Linked DNA regions of Dyadobacter chenhuakuii. The protein of the gene in region 1 interacts with the protein of each later gene in a pairwise test. Links are inferred from orthologs where the notes say so. Each region holds a gene or a part of one and is shown on either strand. Other genes may lie near its edges.

Region 1 (7,735 bases):
TATTACTAAGATGTTACGTAAATTTGACTATCCATGGCTTTTGTTAAAACGTAGTTTATGGCTCATTTTGCCAATAGCCGGGATAGGCATGGCAGAAAATAAGCTTGGTAATCAGCGTTGTACAAATCTTGTGATATCCATTGAAGGAGATTCGGGAGCAAGGTTCCTTAATCAGATGGATGTACGCATGCTGGTAACTGAAAATGGAGCAGATCCGCTGTTAGGCAGCAGGTTAAGTGACGTTGCACTCAATGATTTAGAGCATCGGGTGCGCAGGAACAAACTGATCAGGAAGTGTCAGGTTTATCGTGACTTGAAAGGGAATGTGGTGGTAGAAGTGGAGCAGGAACGGCCGCTGGCAAGATGGATCAACACTTCTGAAAATGGCGAAATGCGCAATTCATCTGGTTACTATATCAGTGATGAAGGCGTTTTTTTTCCGTTATCGGATAGTTATTCGGCCAGGACATTGCTGGTTTCCGGTTCATTTTTCAATGATCCTGAAAAATTAAAGACAACCAAGGGGGCTTCATTGATGGAGCTTTTGCGCTTTTTAAATGCGGATCCCTTTTGGAAAGCACAGGTAGCACAGCTGGACGCTGACAAAGATGGTGAAATTCATATGATGACGGTCCTGGGTGACCAGCGCATTGAGTTTGGATCGGCAGAAAATTATGAATCCAAATTCGATAAGCTCAAAATGTTCTATAACAAGATATTGAGCCAGGACTGGAGCAGGTATAAAAAAATTAGTATTAAGTTTCAGAATCAAATAGTTTGTGAATAATAATTCACCATCAGCATGGCACACGAAAAAATTGTAGTAGGCGTAGATATTGGGAGCACGAAAATTACCGTGGTTGCTGCACAGGGAGCCGCGTCGGGCTCTCGTCAAAACAATATTGAAATTTTAGGTTTTAGCGAAGTCCCTGTTCCCAAAGGTGCAGTTGTAAACGGAGCCGTTGAAAATATAAAACAAGTTGGGACCGCAGTTCGTGAAGCACTCGCGGAAGCATCTTCCCGCTCGGACCTGGACATTGCGGTGGTGAATGTTAGTTTTGGCGGCACGCAGGTAAAGGTAAGTCAGCATAATGATGGCGTGATCCGGCCTTCGGCGTCTTCCGGCGAAGAGGTAACGCAAAGAGATGTGGATCAGCTTGTTGACGATATGTACAGGGCTAAAATCGAGCCTAATTACGACGTTCTGCATGTTTTACCCATGGAGTTTGTGGTTGACAACTCTATGAATGTGCGTGAGCCAGTAGGCAGGACGGGTATTAAACTGGGCGGTAACTTCCTGATTATCTCGGCAAACAGTCAGTCTGTTCTGCGTACGAAAAAGAGTCTGGCAGATGCAGACCATAATTTGAAATGCGACAAGATGGTTTTTGCGCCGTTGGCTACCAGTCTTGCGGTTTTAACAGACAATGAAACAAAAGCCGGCATTGCGCTGGTGGATATCGGGGACCATACGACGGACCTGGTAATATATCATGATAGCATTGTACGCCACATTGCTACTTTCCCGATTGGCGGCAGGCATATTACGAATGACCTCGCAACAGGTTGCGGCATTCAGGTTGAGAATGCAGAACGATTGAAACAGGAATACGGCGTAGCTATTGCTGCCGACGTTCCGTTAAACATTGAAATCCTGGTTAACTTCCTGGCCGGACGTGCTCCAAAGCAGGTTTTAAAGAAAAATGTAGCATTGATCATTGAAGAGCGATTGAAGGAGATCGCAGCGATGGTTTATGCAGAAATTATCAAATCAGGATATCTGGATAAGCTTATCGGTGGAATAGTGCTCACCGGCGGGTCTGCGAATATTGATGAGATTGAAAAACTCTTTGAGAAAGTAACAAACATGTCAGTCCGGGTGGGTTATCCCGAAAACCTGGAAAGAACCGCCAAAGCAGATGCGGTCAGCAATTCTTCATACAGCACAGCGATCGGTCTGGCCTGGGCCGGACTTCGTAATATAGATCCCCGGGTAAAATCGGTCTGCAAGCCTACGACTTCATTTAACACAGGCACTGTTGTGCAGCGTGAGAAAGTAAAGGAAATTCCGCCTAAGGAAGAGCCGGGTAAGAAAGTCGGGACTTTTTGGGATAGCTTTAACAGCATTATCCGCAAAAAAGATGATGGTCTGAGTGACTATTGAAAACAAAGCATAAACGCATTCAATCTCCGAAAATATGAATAAAAGCTTGTTGCAATCTTTAGACCAGGACTACATTGTGAACGAAATAATTAAAGACCAGCCCACCGGCGAACACCAGGCAGAGCCAGCCATTATCAAGGTGATCGGTGTTGGAGGTGGAGGAAGCAATGCGGTCAACTACATGTTTGAGAGAAAGATCAAGGATGTAGAATTTGCAGTGTGTAATACCGACCGCCAGGCGCTTGCTAACAGCCCGGTGCCCGTAAAAATCCAGCTTGGTGCAACATTAACGCAAGGCTTGGGAGCCGGAACGGATGCTACCAAAGGCAAGGAAGCTGCGTTGGAAACGATTGAAGAAATTAAAAGCCTGCTCGGCGGATCAACCCAAATGGTGTTTATCACAGCGGGTATGGGTGGTGGAACAGGAACAGGCGCCGCACCGGTGATTGCACAGCTTGCAAAGGAAATGGGCAAGCTTACAGTGGCGGTAGTAACTGCGCCTTACACCTGGGAAGGACTTGATAAAAAGGAACAGGCACTCGAAGGGATTGAGCAATTAAAGGAGTTCAGTGACACGGTGCTGGTGGTTTTGAATGACAAGCTGGAAGAGCTTTATGAGGACATGACCCTGACACAGGCATTCGCCGAGGCAGACGGCATTCTTCTTAATGCTGTAAAAAGTATTTCTGAGATCATCACGACAAACGGAAATATCAACACGGATTTTAAAGATGTTGAGAAAGTCCTTAAGAATGCAGGCCAGTCGGTAATGGGAACCTCTGAGGCGACCGGAGCTGATCGTGCTTCGATGGCCATTAAGGAAGCGCTGGATTCGCCGCTTTTAAATGACAGGGATATCCGCGGAGCAAAACGCATCCTGGTAACGCTTGCTACAAGCAAGAAAAAGGAAGCGACCATGAAGGAGCAGCGCGAAATCTGGCGTTATGTGCTTTCACAAGTGGGTGGAGAAGCGCGGATGTTCAAGCTGGGAACCATTACAGATGATTCTTTGGGTGATAAATTACGCGTGACGATTGTTGCAGCAGGATTTGATAGCATAGAGTCACCTATCCCGGGAATTGAGCTTAGAAACGGCGTTAAATCCAAAACACCGGATGCCAAGCCTGTTATAGAAGAAATTAAAGCGCCCGAATACGAAACAGAACTGGTCGTGACGAGCGAGCTGGAAGAAAGCACGCCAACCGGCCCGATCGATCTGATCATCGACCGTGAAATTGTACCAAGCGGATTTGCTCAGTTGCCGATCACAGATGTTGAAGGCAATAGTGACTGGGACAATGAAGAAATTGGAAAACTGGATGTAATGATCGCTTCGTTCAAAGACGGCCTGGTTAAATTCGGGGATCTCGAAGGCCCCGCGTTCCGCCGGAGCCGCGTGGAGCTCTGGAAACGCCCCACAGTTCCAGCGACCGAAATGGAGCAGCACTGGTTGAAATAATTAAGGACAAAAAAGGGAGCAAACGCTCCCTTTTTTGCTTAGAAATGGATCATTTGCCCGGCTTGAAGTTCCAGTAGTTCTTTGTACAACGCATTTGATATTACATTGTCATGATAATGTGAGCGGATCTGCCCTAACTTCACCCGTAATGCCAATGTGTTCATGCCCAGATAACTGAATACATCATTCAGATGGCTCAATGCTAATGCAGCTCCTTGCATATTGGAAGATAAGCCCACCAGTGCGGCCTTCTTATTGGTAAAGCTGTTGGGATAAGGCAGCCCGTCGATAAACGCTTTGAGAACGCCGGGATAGGAACCATTGTACTCGGGAACGATAAAGATAAATTTGTCCGTTTGTTCCAGCAGGGATTTGAGATTATTAAAATCTGAGTTTTTCCCTGAATTTTCGTACATCGCCGACACGGTGAAATCATGCGGCAGGTTTATCAGATCAAGGATTGTACTGGGAACATTGAGCTTATTGAATATTTCCTGATAATAGTCCGCTATTTTTCGTGACATGGAGTTGGGCCTGTTAGTGCCTACAATGATCACGATAGGAGAAGAAGTTGTTGTCATGAATGTAAAGTAAAGAGGCGGATGTCGCCTGTATGTTGCCCCTTAATGGGCTGATTTAGTAACAAATTAAGGACAAAATTGTTCAAGATAGTGCCTTAAACAGCTTATCAATGTAATGTTGCGGCATAGTTCGTTTTACTATGCATGACATTTATTGCTATCTTTGAGGCCAACATTCATCATGAAAAGCAGTTAAAAATCTGATATTCAGATTTTTAAAATTAACTCACGTAATAGTATGTCCTGGTTTATTCGTAAAGAGAAAGGTATTAATACACCCACCGAAATGAAGCGTGAAGCTCCTGACGGTTTATGGTACCAGTGTTCTAATTGTAAAAAAATTACGCCTACCAGAGAGCATAAGCAGAATGCGTTCACTTGTCCGCATTGCAATTATCACGAAAAGGTGGGTTCTGATGTTTATTTCAACCTGTTATTCGATGATAATGAGTTTATAGAGCTCGACGAAAATCTCATGTCGGGCGACCCGCTTCATTTTGTTGATACAAAAGCTTACCCCGACCGCATTAAGTCCACAATGCAGAAAACGGGTTTAAAAGATGCGGTCAGGACAGGTCACGGCAAGATGAATGAGCTGGACATTGTGATCGCTTGTATGGATTTCAATTTCATTGGCGGATCTATGGGTTCGGTTGTGGGGGAGAAGATCGCCCGTGCGATTACATATGCATTGGAGCACAAGCACCCGTTCCTGATGATCTCAAAATCGGGTGGAGCGCGGATGATGGAAGCTGGATTTTCACTGATGCAAATGGCAAAGACTTCTGCTCGTTTGGCACAACTATCGGAAGCAAAAATTCCATATATATCACTTTTGACGGATCCTACAACGGGCGGTGTTACTGCATCCTACGCAATGTTGGGCGACTTCAACATTTCAGAACCAGAAGCGTTGATCGGTTTTGCAGGCCCGCGCGTAATTCGTGAAACCATTGGTAAAGATTTGCCAAAAGGATTTCAAAGCGCTGAATTTGTTCTGGAACACGGCTTCCTGGATTTCATTGTGGACCGCAAAGACCTGAAAGATAAATTAACCAGCCTGCTTACCATGCTTCGTTGATATGCGTTTGATTTCCCATCCGGTCCTTTGCAATTACTACGTGACTTATCGCTGCAATGCATCATGTGGTTTCTGCGACATTTGGGAAAAGCCTTCGCCCTACATTACGGTTGAGAATTTAAGAGAAAATTTAAGGGATCTGAAAAAGCTGGGCGTTAAGGTCATCGACTTTACCGGCGGCGAACCACTGCTTCACCGGCAGCTGGATGTGCTCTTAAAAGAAGCCAAAGACTACGGCATGATCACTACGGTGACCAGCAACGGACTACTTTATCCAAAACAAGCGGAAAAGCTCCGTGGCCTCATTGATATGCTCCACTTCTCGCTCGATTCCCCGGACCGCGATGAGCATGATAAATCGAGAAATGTGAAGTGCTTTGATAAGGTGATGGAATCCATAGCGATCGCTAAATCACTAGGCGAACGCCCGGACATTATCTTTACGGTTTTTGAAAATAATGTTAATCAAATCCGGCAGCTTTGGGAAGAAGTTTGTTTACCCAATGATCTGATTCTGATCTTAAACCCTGTTTTTGAATACAACAATGTCGGCTCAAATCTTTCGAAAGAAACATTGAACGAGCTGACATGGTGGGGAAAACAGAAGAACATTTACCTTAACGAAGCATTCATCCAATTGCGGCTCGATGGCGGAAACCACGTCGAAGATCCGGTGTGCAAAGCGGCCAGCACAACTATTGTCATCTCTCCCGAAAACAAGCTCGTTTTGCCCTGTTATCATTTGGGCCTGAAAGATTTTCCTATCGAAGGAAATCTCTTCGATCTCTATCATTCCGACGAAGTCCAAAAGCTCGTAGCATTGGAAGGCAAATTACCGGCATGCGAAAGCTGCGCAATCAATTGCTATATGCAGCCCTCATTTGCCGTGGAAATGAATAAATACTGGTGGAAAGCGCTTCCCAGCACCATTAAGTATAACCGCATTAAAGGGACCTGGAAGCAGATGGTGCGGTTTTAGTTTATAAGCAGCCTTCTTTTCTTCGCGTGTCTGTTATGGAGGTTATTTTCCAGGTATTAGCGATTTTTATCAATGTGAAAACATTCACGCCGCAATGTGAGAATTTCTCCCCCAGGAAGAATTTATAAGGAGCCCACACAATGGCCATTGGCCCATCTACTGAAATGTTCACTTTATAAATCTGCTCATCCCACTTTTCTGAATGTGGTTTACCCACGGCTTTAACAAATCCGTCGATTGAGCTTTTCTTAATCGCAATGGAATCCTTTGGATTTTCCGGCACCGACATCATTGTGCTGCCTAGCGCAAAGGCATTTCGCACTTTCGTTGAGTCTCCTTCGCGCATTCCGTCAAACAATGCATTTACAGTGCTCATAATGCGAGGATCATATTCCTGGCTGAATGCGCTGTTTGCAAAGAAAAACATTGAGATCATCGTCAGGACGAATCTCAGACGGTTCATGTGTGCATGCTTTTTCATTAATTGGTATAGTTTTAACAAAAGCTTAATTTTGAGCCCCTTTTGAATTTGAGAATTAATATGTCTGAAAAAATAGTTAAAAAAGTAGATATAAAAAACCGCAAGGCCTCCTTCGAATATTTCTTCCTGGAAGAGTTTACGACCGGAATGGTGCTGACCGGAACAGAGATAAAGTCGATCCGGCAAGGCAAAGTGAATTTCCAGGATGCATACTGTCTGTTTATGGACGGAGAGCTTTATATCAGGAGCCTGCACATTTCCCCTTATACGGAAGGGACACATTACAATCACGACCCAATGCGTGACCGTAAATTACTCATTACCAAGAGAGAACGCCGGAAGTTGAATGAGAATCTGAAAGATCAGGGCTTAACGATCATTCCGGTAAGGCTTTTTACCAGCGAGCGCGGGCTGGCGAAGTTGCACATTGCTTTGGCCAAAGGTAAAAAGTTGTACGACAAGCGCGATTCCATCAAAGAAAAGGACATGAAGCGCGAAACGGATCGCATGAATCTTTAGGTAACTATCCTTTACTCTAAAAACAGCTAAATGGGTGATACAGGGCATCTTCTGCAAATTATTTTTTCACAATAATTGAATTTGCGGGCGCGTTTTGTAAGGTAAAAATTCCTATATTGTCGGAATTAAATACCTCTAGGGCTCATGGGTAAAGTACTGGTTCTTAATCAAGATTATAGTGCGTTAAGTGTTTGCACCGTTCCAAAGGCGTTTTTATTAGTCTACATGAACAAGGCCGAAATGCTGGCCGAATCGCCGAGACATTATCTCCGAACGGTCAACGATCAGTTTCCCATGCCCGTTGTCATCCGCCTCAACCGCTACATTCATATTCCATACAGAGGTGTCGTCATGACGAGGCAAAACCTTTTCAAGCGGGACAGTAACCGGTGCCAATATTGCGGAACACACGATAATCTCACACTAGACCACGTTATTCCCAAATCCAGAGGTGGCAAAACCACCTGGGAT
Region 2 (7,726 bases), 340 kb from region 1 along the record:
TGGAATAAAATCAGGATAGTGTAATGAATAAGTTGATTTCCAGGTATTTGATGTTTGCAATGCTTTTGGGCTTTGCTGCCTGCTCTTCACCACCCGATAAGCTCGGAAGCCTGGACCTTGTAAAATGGCGCGGCGACAGAGGCGGCTGCAATGATGTGCGCGCAGGACTGGAAAAGGATTTCAAAACCATTGAACCGCAGCTAAAAGGGAAATTTGCTGACGATATAGGCGATTTACTGGGCCGTCCGGACATTCACCAACTTGGCGAAAGAAACCAGAAGTTCTACGTTTATTTTCTTTCCAAAGGCGAGCAATGCGATGACATTAAGGCAAAATCAAATGCGCCAAAAGTGATCCTGAAATTCAATGCAGTGGGATTGTTGAGCGAGATTACTTACCAATCGCGTCCTTTGTGATCAGAGATAGAATTTTTTGATCTTAATAAGCTGTTCCACAGGCTCCGGAACGAGATAACGAATAGATCTGCCATTTTGTAAACTGGCGCGAATGTAGGTGGCAGATATGTCCAGCAAAGGCGCTTCGACGAATTTTACAGCCGGATGATTGTTAAATACATGCGATTTTGAATTCGGGCGTGGATATACGTAAAGGCCGGTATATTCCAATATTTTATCGTGGTTTTTCCAGTTTGGAAATTGCGCCAGATTGTCTTCTCCCATGATCAGCCTGAATTCATGCTGCGGAAATTTTTCCTGCAAACGGATCAATGTGTCAATGGTGAAACTGGGCCTGGGCATGTGAAATTCCACATCTGTGGCCCGGAATGCAGCATTATCGGAAATGGCGCGCTGAACAAGATCGTAACGGTCAAATTCGTGCAATAAGCTGCTGTTTTTCTTGAATGGGTTTTGCGGGCTTACTACAAACCAAACCTGCTCCAGATCGGTGGATGTTGCCATGGTGTTGGCAATGATCAGGTGGCCGACATGTATAGGATTAAATGATCCGAAAAAGAGTCCGATTTTCATTGAATAAAATCCAGAACCAGTGCTTCCGCTTTTTTGAGTGTTTCGTCAAGATCATCATTCACGAGCACAACATCAAACTTATCTTCGAAGCTCAGCTCGTAGCGGACTTTTCCAAGGCGGGTTTCCAGTGATTTTTCGGTTTCTGTGCCGCGTTCGCTGAGACGGCGGATGATTTCGGCTTCGGAAGAGACTTTTACAAAAACGGCCAATGCATTGTGGCGGTAAATTTCTTTCAATTTGAGACCGCCCTTTACATCTACATCAAACAAAACCTGTTTGCCCTCATTCCAAAGCCGCTCAATTTCCGTTTTGAATGTGCCGTAATAATTTCCCGCATAAACCTCTTCCCACTCCGCAAACTCGTTGTTGGCAATGCGCTCCCGAAATTCCTTTTTCGGGATGAAATAATAATCTTTTCCGTTCACCTCATGGTCGCGCTGTTCCCTTGTAGATGCAGAGACAGAGAAAGCCAGAAGGTCGGGATATTTTTTAAGAAGATGCCTTACTATTGTAGTCTTTCCGGAACCGGACGGAGCGGAAAATATGATAAGCTTACCTTTCACACGAACAGCATTAACTGTTTATTTTTGAAATAATTGTCTTTAGAATGCTCTCGGGGCAAGGCTTCTTTTCGATCTTAAAATTAAGGGATTCTTTGATGCATTTTTCAAGTCTGTAAGACTCGATGCAAGGCAAGCATTTATCCATGTTTTCACGAAAATGATCTTTCTCGGCCTCGGTTGCTTCATCGTCAAGAATAGCCTGAATTACCTTCATGCATTCAAGATGATGCTCGCATTTCTGCTTCATGGGTTGTTTTTGCGCTTCTTCACTAATTGAAGGCGTGGTAGGGGATGCATTCATTATTAAAATGAAAAATAAGGAATAATGGAATATATGTACAGTTGTACCCTATAACCGAAGAGGTTACAAAAAAAGTTTCACAACCTATGAATCATATCCCATCGAGCTCGCGTAACTCTTTAATTTTTCTTTCAATAAGTTACGCGCGCGGTGCAGTCTGGACCTTACAGTACCGATCGGAATGTCCAGGATCTTGGCCATTTCTTCGTATGTAAACCCTTCAATATCACATAAAATGATCACCGTCCGGAAGTCCACCGGCAGTGCATTTAGTGCATTTGCAACCTCATCACCTATTAATTCCTGAACTGCATCCGCCCGAAGATCGACCGTGTAAGTTGTATCAGAAGCTTCCTCAGAGTTGTAAGTAGTTTCGACTTCCTGATAATCTACTTTGGAAGGCTCCTTACTTTTCTTGCGGTAATCATTTATAAAACTATTCTTGAGAATCCGGAAAAGCCATGCTTTTGCATTGGTGCCTTGTTCAAAAGAAGAAATAAAACGGAAAGCCTTTAAATATGTGTCCTGAACCAGGTCATTTGCATCGTCTTCGTCCATAGTAAGGCGAAAGGCGAAATTATACATTGAGTCAATGTGTGGCATGAACTCACGGTTAAAAACTTCATAACGAAGGTCATCCGTGTATTCATTAGTCGTGAGCGTTTCTGACATGGCAACTAACATAGGAATGCTGAATTTACAAAGATTAACAACAGCTCCAAATCGTACAAATTAAAATTTGATGAATGGCTTATTGAAGCTACTTAACAGCCATCTTTTCACGATAAAAAATAAATCAACTGGGAACCGCATCCTAAAATATTCCAAATTGAATTGCCTCCTGCCGTATTTAATGTATCAACATCAAATTTCGAGCCACGAAGGTTTCGTGTCAAAATGTCATATTAACGTTTGGAAAAAAGTTCCAGGAGTATGATTAGAAGGGTAGTAAACAGCACACTGGCGCCTATGCGGATCAGTGTGTAAAGGATCATTCCAAAATGATTGATCTCCATTAAAAAGAGCATGGAATGATGTAGCAGGATGAGTGGTAAGACATAACCAAGAAATGCACCCAGACCTTGCGCCCTTATTCCCACCTCTGCACGTTCCGCGCCGCGGGATTTCATCTGGTAATGGATAAGGAAAGGTCTCAGGTAAGCGATCAAAACGGTGGCCGAAGCATGCATCCCGAATGTGTTGGAAAACACGTCTACGGTAAAGCCAATGCCGAAAGCAATCAGCAAAAGATACATTCTGTCTACATCAGCAGGAAGCAGCAATACGCCGGCAATGTATATAAAACAGAACGCGTAGTTGAACAACACGACATTCCGCATGAAGAAGATCTGCAGGAACAGATACAACAGGATCATCAGGGAATATTGTATTGCCTCTCGTAAACTCATTTGGTATTTATCGTACGTAATTTAAGACTATCCTGCTCCCCAAGTTGTTGATTTTGTACCACATAAACATAAGAGAGGTTCCTGAAATCGGTTGCCAGCCGCAATACAATGTTGTAAAAGGTCTGATTGGGATGCACACTTACCGTTTCCACCCTGCCCACCATAATGCCGGGAGGAAAAACAGAATTTTGATCCGAAGTAACCGCCGAGTCCCCCTTGAAGATCTTCGTATACTTTGATACATCGATCATATCAATGAAATTAGGATCCTTTCCTGGCCATTTGGCATAACCAATTTCCTTGCTCCTGACAAGCTTCGACGACACCATGAACTGCGAATGCAGGATGGAAGTAACCACAGAAAAGTTCTCTGAACAAAACCTGACCTTCCCAACTACGCCGGTTGCTGAAATAACGCCCATCCCGGGTTTGATCCCGTCAGAGCTCCCCTTATCGATCGTCAGCACATTATTGGTCTGGTTGGTCTCATTATCAACCACTTTCGCTACGGTAAATGTGAAGCGTGATGCAAATGATGAGTCCGGAACGTAGCCAGCCGGAGAATCGATGGGTTTTGTCTGCGTTAATGCCGTAACAGTGGCACGAAGCCGCGCATTTTCATTCGCTAATGCGGCGTTCACCTCGTCCAGTTTCGTGTATTCCTTTGCTGAATTAGAAAAAGCCAATGTTTTGGCGACATAATAATTCGAAGTGTTGAAATAAGTTGCGCCCCAGTAAGTGTTACTGCGCACGATTAACCATACACTGAGAACTTCCAGCAAAATAAATACCAAAAAGAAACGATTCCGGACAACGAAATCAACGAGTTGGAGCATGGGCTAAAGTGTTCACATCGTGAACGATCCAATACTACGAAATCAGTACCGGCTTGTACAATTCAAGATTTTTAAGGACTTCGCCTGTTCCTTTCACTACGGCTTTTAAAGGATCATCCGCAATGTGAACGGGAAGCTTGGTTTTCTGAGCAATGCGTCGGTCAAGGCCATGGATAAGCGCCCCGCCGCCTGTCAGATAAATACCATTCTTGAAAATATCCGCAGAAAGTTCAGGAGGAGAAATTTCAAGTGCCTTCATGACACCTTCCTCAATTTTAGAGATTGATTTATCGAGAGAATAAGCGATTTCACTATACGTAACACGGATTTCCTTTGGAATCCCGGTCATTAAGTCACGGCCGCGGATCTGATAATCGTCCAATGGAATTTCGAGTTCAGGAGAAGCGGATCCGATGGCCATTTTAATCAATTCCGCAGAGCGCTCACCGATCAAAAGATTGTGCTCGCGGCGCATATAATCAACAATGTCTCTCGTAAATACATCACCTGCAATGCGAACAGATTGCTCGCAAACAATCCCTGACAACGCTATAACCGCGATTTCCGTAGTTCCACCGCCAATGTCAACGATCATCACACCATTCGGCTGAGTAATGTCAATGCCGATCCCGATAGCAGCTGCGATCGGCTCGTGCACCATATATACTTCTTTCGCGCCTGCATGCTCGCATGAGTCTTTTACGGCACGTTTTTCAACTTCTGTAATCCCGGAAGGAATGCAAACCACCATGCGGTGGGAAGGTGTAAAAAAACGGCTGCCGGTATCGATCATTTTGATCATACCACGGATCATCATTTCGGCAGCAGTAAAGTCAGCAATTACACCATCTTTAAGTGGGCGGATCGTTTTAATATTCTCGTTGGTCTTCTCATGCATTTGCATAGCTGTGTGTCCGATGGCTAAAACTTTGCCTGTGGTTTTGTCCATGGCAATGATAGAAGGCTCGTCAACAACTACTGTATCTTTATGGATGATCAGGGTATTTGCAGTCCCCAAATCGATCGCTATATCGCTCGTCAAAAAATCAAACAATCCCATATATTTTTTTAAAATTTTCGCTCACTTTGATTTCAGGATGGCAAAATTACAGATAAATAACCACAAACAAAGGCATTTAAAAAATTTCGGCTAATGGCCGTTTTGGCCTCAGAAAAGCCTGTTAGGCGGCCTTGTAGAATAGAATTTACAAAACCTGTGTACCTTTGTTTTTACTATGGGAATCAGAGCACTATTGAGTGAGCCGCTGGCTCGATACATTGTACAGCAGCAACAGGATTGGATCTCGCGGAGCGTCGAAGTGCAGGAAAAATGGAGGGGTAATCTGGTCCGGAAAGCGCTTCATACGGAGTTTGGAAAAGATCATTTTTTTAAGGACATCCACAGCTATTCCGACTTCAAAGAAGCGGTCCCCGTCCACGATTATGAAGACCTTCACAAGTATATTGATAAGGTAAAGAACGGGGACGAAGACATTCTCTGGCCCGGCAAGCCCTTATATTTTGCCAAAACGTCAGGCACAACATCCGGAACCAAGTACATTCCGATTTCCCGCGACTCGATTTCCAACCACATTGATTCTGCCCGCAATGCCATTTTGACGTATATAGCAGAAACCAAAAAAGCCCAATTTCTTGATAATAAGCTCATTTTCTTATCCGGAAGCCCAGTCCTGACGGAAACAGGCGGTGTACTGACAGGCCGCTTGTCAGGTATTTCCAATCACCACGTTCCGGGTTACCTCAGATCCAACCAGATGCCGAGCTACGAAACGAACTGCATTGAAGATTGGGAAACGAAGCTGGACAAGATCATCGACGAAACGCTCGACCAGCGCATGTCGCTGATATCAGGCATTCCGCCGTGGGTACAAATGTATTTTGACAAGATTATCGAAAGGACCGGGAAAAAGATCAAAGACGTCTTTCCGGACTTTTCGCTGTTCATATATGGCGGCGTCAATTTCGAGCCTTACCGCGCCAAACTCTTTGAATCTATCGGAAAGAAGATCGATTCGATTGAGCTATATCCCGCTTCGGAAGGCTTTTTCGCCTACCAGGATTCTCAAAAAGACGACGGTTTGCTGCTGCTTTTGGACACGGGCATCTTCTATGAGTTCATCCCCGTTGAAAACTACTTCGACGAAAATCCCCGGCGATTATCCATCGGAGAAGTGCAGGTTGGGCAGAATTATGCAGTGATCGTGAATAATAATGCGGGGTTATGGGGCTATTCTTTGGGTGATACGGTGCGGTTTGTCTCTGTAAACCCGTACAAGATCCTGGTAACGGGCCGGATCAAGCATTTTATATCCGCATTCGGCGAACACGTGATCGGGGAGGAGATAGAAAAAGCATTGCGTTATGCCATGGAACGACATCCCGAGGTTGAAGTTGTCGAGTTTACGGTTGCGCCAATGGTAAATTCCGAAAATGGCGGACTTCCTTATCATGAATGGTTGGTGGAATTTGCCGTCGAGCCTAACAATAAGGAACAATTCGTGGCCGACGTCGACAGAAAGCTTACCGAACTCAACATCTATTACAAAGATCTGATCAAAGGCAGCATTTTGAAAACACTGGAACTGGTGCCATTGCGCAAAAACTCGTTTATCGATTACATGCGCGCGAATGGCAAACTAGGGGGCCAGAACAAAGTGCCCCGATTGTCCAACGACCGGAAAATCGCGGATGAACTGATCAAAATCAACCGGCAGTAAATATAACCTCAGCATCAGAATGAAAAAAAATATAGCAATTCTTGGATCAACAGGTTCGATCGGGACGCAGGCGCTGGAAGTGATCGAGGCAAATCCCGAGATTTTTTCGGTAGCCGTTCTTACTGCGCAGGATAATGCAGATCTGCTGATCGAGCAGGCAGCGAAATTTCTGCCCAAAGAAGTCGTTATCGGAAATGAAAAGCATTTTGATAAGGTTAAATCAGCTCTTTCCTCATTCAATATAAAAGTTTACAGCGGCATCGAAGCACTGGTTTCCGTCGTTGAATCGGAAGAAATTGACACAGTGCTTACGGCGATGGTGGGTTATGCCGGACTTTTGCCTACTATTCACGCCATTAAGGCTGGAAAGGACATTGCATTAGCAAACAAAGAAACGCTGGTTGTTGCCGGCGAGCTTATTACCGGACTAGCCAAACAATACGGCGTAAAGATTTACCCGGTCGATTCCGAGCATTCTGCCATTTTTCAATGTCTGGTTGGAGAAGAGGAAAACACGATCGAAAAGATCATACTAACGGCTTCGGGCGGTCCTTTCCGCGGCAAGGATCGGGCGTTTTTGGCTAATGTTACCAAGGCACAAGCATTAAAGCATCCTAATTGGAGCATGGGTGCCAAGATCACGATTGATTCGGCCACGCTCATGAACAAAGGCCTGGAAGTGATCGAGGCCAAATGGTTATTTGATTTGGAAGCTTCACAAATAGACGTCATCGTTCACCCGCAAAGTATTGTGCATTCGCTTGTGCAATTTGAGGATGGCAGCATTAAGGCACAAATGGGCTTGCCCGATATGAAACTGCCAATTCAGTATGCATTGCGTTATCCGGCGCGTCTGAAATCGACTTTTCCGAGGTTTAATTTTATGGATT

What was found.
Region 2: the proteins of ftsA (region 1) and NFI80_RS18390 interact in binary tests that used the Escherichia coli proteins (3 or more experiments, as listed by UniProt). The link is inferred for Dyadobacter chenhuakuii from one-to-one orthologs.

What each region holds. Positions count from the first base shown.
Region 1 is NZ_CP098805.1:4,766,244-4,773,978, forward strand. Bases 1-2,983 are described here. They hold ftsA (cell division protein FtsA), read left to right. Parts: upstream 1-802; coding sequence 803-2,164; downstream 2,165-2,983. Other genes in these bases: NFI80_RS19875 (cell division protein FtsQ/DivIB), read left to right, coding at 89-787; ftsZ (cell division protein FtsZ), read left to right, coding at 2,199-2,983. Outside these bases: more of ftsZ, read left to right, coding at 2,984-3,623; NFI80_RS19890 (NADPH-dependent FMN reductase), read right to left, coding at 3,662-4,204; accD (acetyl-CoA carboxylase, carboxyltransferase subunit beta), read left to right, coding at 4,443-5,285; NFI80_RS19900 (radical SAM protein), read left to right, coding at 5,287-6,264; NFI80_RS19905 (nuclear transport factor 2 family protein), read right to left, coding at 6,266-6,745; SsrA-binding protein SmpB, read left to right, coding at 6,806-7,264; NFI80_RS19915 (HNH endonuclease), read left to right, coding at 7,409-7,735. UniProt on the Escherichia coli protein: Essential cell division protein that assists in the assembly of the Z ring. May serve as the principal membrane anchor for the Z ring.
Region 2 is NZ_CP098805.1:4,423,946-4,431,671, reverse strand. The notes cover bases 3,146-6,119. They hold NFI80_RS18390 (rod shape-determining protein), read right to left. Parts: upstream 5,159-6,119; coding sequence 4,133-5,158; downstream 3,146-4,132. Other genes in these bases: NFI80_RS18385 (GH3 auxin-responsive promoter family protein), read left to right, coding at 5,334-6,119; mreC (rod shape-determining protein MreC), read right to left, coding at 3,259-4,098; NFI80_RS18400 (hypothetical protein), read right to left, coding at 3,146-3,262. Outside these bases: NFI80_RS18425 (hypothetical protein), read left to right, coding at 24-416; nadD (nicotinate (nicotinamide) nucleotide adenylyltransferase), read right to left, coding at 417-989; gmk (guanylate kinase), read right to left, coding at 986-1,552; NFI80_RS18410 (phosphohydrolase), read right to left, coding at 1,563-1,853; NFI80_RS18405 (sigma-70 family RNA polymerase sigma factor), read right to left, coding at 1,938-2,537; more of NFI80_RS18400, read right to left, coding at 2,759-3,145; more of NFI80_RS18385, read left to right, coding at 6,120-6,836; NFI80_RS18380 (1-deoxy-D-xylulose-5-phosphate reductoisomerase), read left to right, coding at 6,856-7,726. UniProt on the Escherichia coli protein: Forms membrane-associated dynamic filaments that are essential for cell shape determination. Acts by regulating cell wall synthesis and cell elongation, and thus cell shape.